Regions from separate parts of the Micromonospora mangrovi genome, predicted to be linked through region 1. Evidence: riboswitches for the same ligand, from Rfam matches in the RefSeq annotation. Region 1 holds a riboswitch; the other holds the start of a gene.
The links. Region 1 has a riboswitch for thiamine pyrophosphate ahead of thiE (thiamine phosphate synthase). Riboswitches for the same ligand answer to the same signal wherever they lie in the genome.
Positions count from the first base shown of each region.

Region 2: it holds a riboswitch for thiamine pyrophosphate, as region 1 does, so the genes downstream of both, ABUL08_RS00445 (ECF transporter S component) here and thiE (thiamine phosphate synthase) in region 1, are expected to answer to the same signal.

Region 1 covers NZ_CP159342.1:6,083,766-6,087,128, reverse strand. The annotation lists gene ABUL08_RS27640 (thiazole synthase) at 1-162, opposite strand, end outside; gene thiS (sulfur carrier protein ThiS) at 159-359, opposite strand; gene thiO (glycine oxidase ThiO) at 350-1,489, opposite strand; gene thiE (thiamine phosphate synthase) at 1,483-2,109, opposite strand; TPP riboswitch at 2,104-2,211, opposite strand; gene ABUL08_RS27620 (aldo/keto reductase) at 2,417-3,361, opposite strand.
Region 2 covers NZ_CP159342.1:91,000-94,362, reverse strand. The annotation lists gene ABUL08_RS00455 (AAC(3) family N-acetyltransferase) at 1-785, opposite strand, end outside; gene ABUL08_RS00450 (alpha/beta fold hydrolase) at 782-1,606, opposite strand; TPP riboswitch at 1,682-1,787, shown strand; gene ABUL08_RS00445 (ECF transporter S component) at 1,862-2,452, shown strand; gene ABUL08_RS00440 (ABC transporter ATP-binding protein) at 2,550-3,363, shown strand, end outside.

The DNA of each region.
Region 1 (3,363 bases):
GCCGGGGGCGGTGTCCACCCGGCGCAGCGCGACGGTGACCAGCTCCGTGCCGGAGGCCCGGATCGCCTGCTCCAGCACGTGCAGGTTGGCCGCGCCGCCGGTGCCGAGGATCAGCCGGGACCCGAACGTCTCGCCGCCCAACTCGAACGACATCCCGCTCACCCGCCCTGGGCGGCGCTGAGCACCTCGACGCGGTCGCCGTCGGCCAGCACCGTCGCCGGCCAGCCGCCGCGCGGCACCACCTCACCGTTGACGGCGACCGCGAGGCCGCGCTGCTGGTCGGTGACCGCCTGGACCAGCTCCGCCACGGTCGACCCGCCGGGCAGCTCCCGCCCCGCACCGTTGACGATCAGTCGCACGTCTCCTCCTCCATCTCGGCCCCGCCCGCGCCGGCCACCACCCGCACCCCACCGACCGGCAACCCGGGGAACCGGTCCGGGCGGAAGGGGGCGAGCAGCGGGTCCGGCTCGGCGGTGACGATCAGCTCGGTGATCAGGTCGGCGGTGACCGGGGTGAGCACGATGCCGTGCCGGTGGTGGCCGGCGGCGGCGAGCACGCCGGGCCGGCCGGGCAGCGCGCCGAGGATCGGCGCGTTGTCCGGGGTGCCGGGGCGCAGCCCGGCGGTCGCCTCGACCAGGTCGTACTCGGCCAGCTCGGGGACCAGGTCCACGGCGGCGCGGAGCAGCCGCAGCACCGCCCCGGCGGTCACCTCGGTGTCGGCGCGCTCCTCGACGGTCGCCCCGACCACCACCTCGCCGCCGTCCCGGGGCACCAGATAGACCGACTCGCCGTCGGCGTACCCCCGGATCACGTGCCGGAAGCCCGGCGCGCCGCGACCGGGCGCGCGCAGCCGCAGCACCTGCCCCTTCACCGGACGGACCGGGAGGCCGGTGAGCGCGGCGGCCCCGCAGCCGGCCGCGACCACGGTGACCCGGGCGGCCACGTCGGTCAGCCGGTCGACCCGACCGGGGAGCAGCGTCGCGCCGGCCCGCTCGGCGGCGGTCCGCAGCGCGGTCACCAGCCGCCGCGGGTCGACCTGGTGGTCGCCGGGCGCGACCGCACCGCCGCGCACCCGGGGGGCCAGCGCCGGCTCGCGGTCCCGCAGCTCCGAGGGGCGCAGCGGCGTGATCGGCAGGCCCAGCCCCTGCTGGTACGCCCAGAGCCGCCGCGCCTCCGCCAGGTCGTCGCCGGTCAGCCCGACCACCAGCGTCCCCTCGGTCCGGTGCCCGAACCCGCGCCCGGCGGCGGCGGTCAGCTCGGCGGCGAAGCCCGGCCAGCGGGCAGCGGACTCGGTGAGCAGCCCGGTCAGCTCGGGCTCCCCGAAGTACGCCTCGGCGACCGGCGCCAGCATCCCCGCCGCGACGTGCGACGCCCCCGACCCCGGCGCCGGATCGTGCACCACCACCCGCAGCCCCCGCTGCGCGCACCGCCAGGCGATCGCCAACCCGACCGGCCCCGCCCCCACCACCGCCACATCGGGCGTCAGCACGTCAGCGCCCCGAGCAGCTCGGCGGTGGCCCGCCCCGGGTCGGCCGCCCCGGAGACCGCCCCGACCACCGCCACCCCGTACGCCCCGGCGGCCCGCAGCGCCGGCACGGTCGCCGCCGTGACCCCGCCGATGGCGATCACCGGTACGGCCACCGCCTCGGCGACCGCCCGCACCCCGGCCGCGCCGATCGGCGTGGGCAGGCCGGGTTTGGTGCTGGTGGGATGGCAGGGGCCGACGCCCAGATAGCTCGCCCCGGCGGTGACCGCCGCGGCGGCGGCACCCGGTTCCCGGGCGGTGGCGCCGAGCACCGCGGCGGAGCCGAGCACCCGACGGGCGGCCCGCACCGGCAGGTCCTCCGCGCCGACGTGCCCGCCCGCCGCGCCCACCGCGAGTGCCACGTGCAGCCGGTCGTTGACCAGGCAGGTCGCCCCGTACGGCCGGCAGAGCGCGAGCACCCGGCGGGCCAGCTCGTACGCCTCACGGTCGGTGGCGTCGTCCGCCACCCGGACCTGGACGACCAGCTCGGCGCGGGCCACCGGCAGGGCGGCCCGCAGCACGGTGAGCGGCTGCCGCCCCGGCCGGGTGTCGGTGATCAGATGCAGTCGTCCCAGGGACGGCACGGCAACACTCCTCCCTGCGCCGGCATTACCCGGATCAGGTTCGACGGTCGGGGGCTTCAGCCCCCCTCTCAGCCCGGTGCACCGGGCTCCCGTGGGTCACTTGCGGGGCCTACCGTACGACGCGCCGCGCGTCGGCGGAAGAGTCGGTGACGTTTTTCCCATTCACCGTCCGGAGTGGAGACCGGGACAGCGCGTGACCGCCCCGTCCCCCATGCTGTCCGGATGCCCTCGTCCACCCGGGACGGAAAAAGCCCCGCCCCGGCGCCGTCGAGCGGGCCGGGGCGGGGCAGGCAGGGACGAGCCGGGCTCAGAGGATGGCGTCGAGGGCGTCCAGGTCCTCGTCGGTCGGCTGCCAGACGCCCGCCTCGGCGTTGGCGCGTACCTGGTCGGGCGTGGTGGCACCGGCGATCACCGAGGTCACCGCCGGCTGCGCGGCGAGTCCACCGATGGCGACCTGGAGCATGCTGAGCCCGCGCTGCGCCGCGAACTCCGAGATCGCCTCGATGGTGTCCCACTTCGCGGCGGCGAGACGCTCGGCGTACCGGCCGCCGCCGGAGAGCCGGCTGCCGGCGGGCGGGGCCTGGTCGCGCTGGTACTTGCCGGTGAGCAGGCCGTTGGCGAGCGGGAAGAACGGCAGCATGCCGAGGCCGAACCGCTCACAGGCGGGGATGACCTCGGCCTCGACGGAGCGCTCCAGCAGCGAGTAGTGGTTCTGCGCGGAGATGAAGCGGGCCCGGCCCTGGGAGGAGGCGGTCCAGTCGGCGTCGGCGATCTGCCAGCCGGCGAAGTTGGAGTTGCCGAGGTAGCGCACCTTGCCGGCGCGGACCAGGTCGTCCAGGGCGGAGAGGGTCTCGTCGATCGGGGTGCCCGGGTCGGGTTCGTGCATCTGGTACAGGTCGATGTGGTCGGTGTCGAGCCGGCGCAGGGACGCCTCGACGGCCCGGGTGATGTAGCGCCGGGCGCCCCGGGCACCGTGGTCGGGGCCGTTGAGCCCGTGCATGTCCATGCCGAACTTGGTGGCGACCACCACGTCGTCGCGGCGCCCCTTGAGCGCCTGGCCGAGCAGCTCCTCGGAGCCGCCCTGCGGCTCACCGTAGATGTCGGCGGTGTCGAAGAAGTTGATCCCGGCGTCGAGGGCGGCGTCGACGACCGCCCGGGTGCCGTCGAGGTCCAGCTTGCGGCCGAAGTTGTTGCAGCCGATGCCGACGACGGACACCACGAGCCCGGAGTCGCCCAGCCGGCGGTAGGTCATCT
Region 2 (3,363 bases), 740 kb from region 1:
GCCAGCCACTCCACCGCGAAGCCGACCGCCGCGCGCTGGTTCATCAACCGGCCCGTCCCGTCACCGACCGGCCCCACCCGGACCGCCCCGGTCTCCTCCAGGTCACGGCCCAGCTGCCCGAAGTCGCTCTCGTCCAGGTCCACGTCGTCCCACCACACCCACTCGCGGCCGCCGTCGCCGGTCCGCACGGCGGCCGCCAGCCGCGTCCTCGGCGCTCCGGGCCGGCGGTACTCGGCCAGGTGCAGCGAGGTGTTCGATCCGTGGTCGACGCCGAGCAGCAGCACGTCGGCGTCGAGGTCGTGCAGCCGGGCCAGCGGCGAGCGCTCACCGAGCATGTCGGCCCGGGAGTGGTCGGCGACGATCCGGGCGGCGGCCGGGCCGGCTGCGGCGAAGGAGACCTGCGGGTGGTCGCTGCGCAGCGCGCCGGGCCAGGTACGGACCTGCTCGGCCAGCGCCCCCATGAACCGGCTCGGGGTCAGCGCCGGGTCGAAGCCCGGCAGCTCCGCCCGGATCACCGGCCACCAGTCCGCCGGCACCGGCGGGTTGACCCAGCCGGCCGGGTCACTGTTCTCCGGCGTGTGGGTGGGCACGACGAGGGTGCCCTCCGGCCCGAGCACGTCACGCAGCGCGCCCACCACCGCCTCGGGACCGCCGCAGATGAACCCGAGGCGGCGCAGCCCCGCGTGCACGAGGAGCACCCCGCCGGGGCGTACGCCGAGGTCGTGGAGCTGGGCGGCGAGCGACGCGCGGGTGTGCGGCCGGGCCGGCGCGGACGCCGCGGTCACCCGGCGGCCCGGGCGAGGATCGCCTCGGCCAGCGGGCCGGGGGCCGTGTCGGGGATCCAGTGGCTGACGCAGGGGAGCACGACGAAGCGGAAGTCGCCGGTCACGTGCCGGGCGCACGCCTGCGCGGCGGTGCGGCCGATGGCGACGTCCCGGTCGCTCCAGACGAAGGTGGTCGGCACCTGCACCGGGGGGATGGCCTTCATGTCCGCTCCGGACATCGCCCGGTACCAGTTCAACGCGGCGGTCAACGCGCCCGGCTGCCGCAGCGGGTCGGCGTAGCGGGCCACCCGGGCCGCGTCGCCCACGTCGGAGAGCATCCGGCGCAGCACGGCCGCGTCGAACGCGAGCAGCACCCGCTCCGCGAGGTGACGTCTGCGGAACAGCGCCATGTAGGTCGACCGGGCCCGCTGCCCGAAGTCGGTGGCCAGCGCGTCCGCCATCGCCGTCGGGTGCGGCACCGAGACCGCGGTGAGGCTGCGGACCAGCTCCGGCCGCGCCCCGGCGAGCCCCCACGCCACGACCGCGCCCCAGTCGTGCCCGACCACGTGCGCCGGCGCGACGCCGAGCGCGTCGAGCACTTCCGCCGCGTCGTCCACCAGCTCCGGGATCCGGTACGCCCCGACGTCCGTCGGCCGCGCCTCCGGCGAGTAGCCCCGCTGGTCCAGCGCGTACGTGCGCAGCCCGGCGGCGTGCAGCGCGGGCACCACGTCGTCCCACTCCCCGCTGTGCTGGGGGAAGCCGTGCAGCAGCAGGACGGGTGTGCCGTCCTGCGGGCCGCCGGTGTGCACCTCGAACGTCAGACCCCGCGCCTCGACCCGCATGATCGCCACCCTACCCACCGACCGCCCTGCTGGGCCGTCGACGCAGGTCGGTGCTAGCGTCAGCCGAGACAACTTCATATCCGACAGGGGAGCGCACAGCGCTGAGAGTGCGGGCACCGCCCGCAGACCCTCGAACCTGATCTGGGTAATGCCAGCGCAGGGAGTTCGGTCGACCTCCAGCCGCGCCGTGGTCCGGTGACAACCGGGCGCGGCGTGCGTCTTCTCCTGGTTCGTTCCAGTGAACTGGGAGCATTCATGAACCACACGGACAGCAACCGCTGGCGCACCATCGACATCGTGGTCGCCTCGGTGATCGCGGTCGCCTTCGGCGTCATCTTCTGGGCCTGGGGCCTGGTCTGGAGCGCCACCGAGGGCGCCTTCACCTTCTTCCCGCCCGCGCAGACCCTGCTTTACGGCGTGTGGCTGATGCCGGCCGTGCTGGGCGGCCTGATCATCCGCAAGCCCGGTGCGGCGCTGTACTGCGAGACCGTCGCGGCGGTCGTCTCCGCACTGCTGGGCAGCCAGTGGGCGGGCACCGTCATCCCGCAGGGCATCGTCCAGGGCCTCGGCGCCGAGCTGGCCTTCGCCGCCTTCCGCTACCGGTCGTTCCGGCTGCCCACCGCGCTGCTCGCCGGCGCGCTGACCGGCCTGAGCGCCGCGCTCTTCGACTTCTTCGTCTGGAACGGCGGCTACGACCTGACCAGCTACCGCATCCCCTACGCCCTCCTGACGATCGTCAGCGCCACGATCATCGCCGGCGCCGGCTCCTGGCTCCTGGCCAACGCCCTGGCCCGCACCGGCGCCCTCGACCGCTTCCCCGCCGCCCGCGACCGCACCCTGGTCTGACCCCCACACCCTGAGTTGATCAAGAGGTTTGCGTCAGCTGAGCGGGTTCTCCTGACGCAAACCTCTTGATCACCGAGGCTGAGGCGGGAGGTGCGCGGTGAGCGCGGTGGTGGTGCGGGGGTTCGGGTGGCGGCACGCGGGGCGGCGGGCCTGGGCGCTGCGGGGGGTCGACCTGCGCGTGGAGCGCGGGGAGCGGGTGCTGCTGCTGGGGGCGTCGGGGGCGGGTAAGAGCACGCTGCTGGCCGCCCTCGCCGGGCTGCTGCCGGAGGACTCCGGTGCGCAGGAGGGCACCGTCGAGATCGACGGGCTCGACCCACGCAAGGCCCGCGAACAGGTCGGCATCGTCTTCCAGGACCCGGAGAGCCAACTGGTGATGGCCCGCAGCGGCGACGACGTCGCGTTCGGGCTGGAGAACCGGGGCGTACCGGCCGGGGAGATCTGGCCCCGGGTGGACGAGGCGCTGCACCGGGTCGGCTTCCCGTACCACCGGGACCGGCCCACCGCCGCCCTCTCCGGCGGGGAACAGCAGCGGCTCGCCCTCGCCGGGGCACTGGCGCTGCGGCCGACGCTGCTGCTGCTCGACGAGCCGACCGCCAACCTCGACCCGGCCGGCGCGACGCTGATCCGGCGGGCCGTCGCGGACGCCGTCGACGCCGACACCACGCTGATCCTGGTGGAGCACCGGGTCGCCGAGGCGTTGCCGCTGGTGGACCGGGTGATCGTCCTGGAGCCCGGTGGCGGGGTCCGGGCCGACGGGCCGCCGGCCGCCGTCTTCGCCGCACACGGCGACGCGCTCGCCGCCGAAGGGGTCTGGGTGCCGGGCCGGACCGTGCCGCCCCGGCACGCGACCGCGCCGGCCGGGGAGCCGCTGATCACCGCCGAGCGGCTCGGCCTGCCACCCCGGCTGGCCG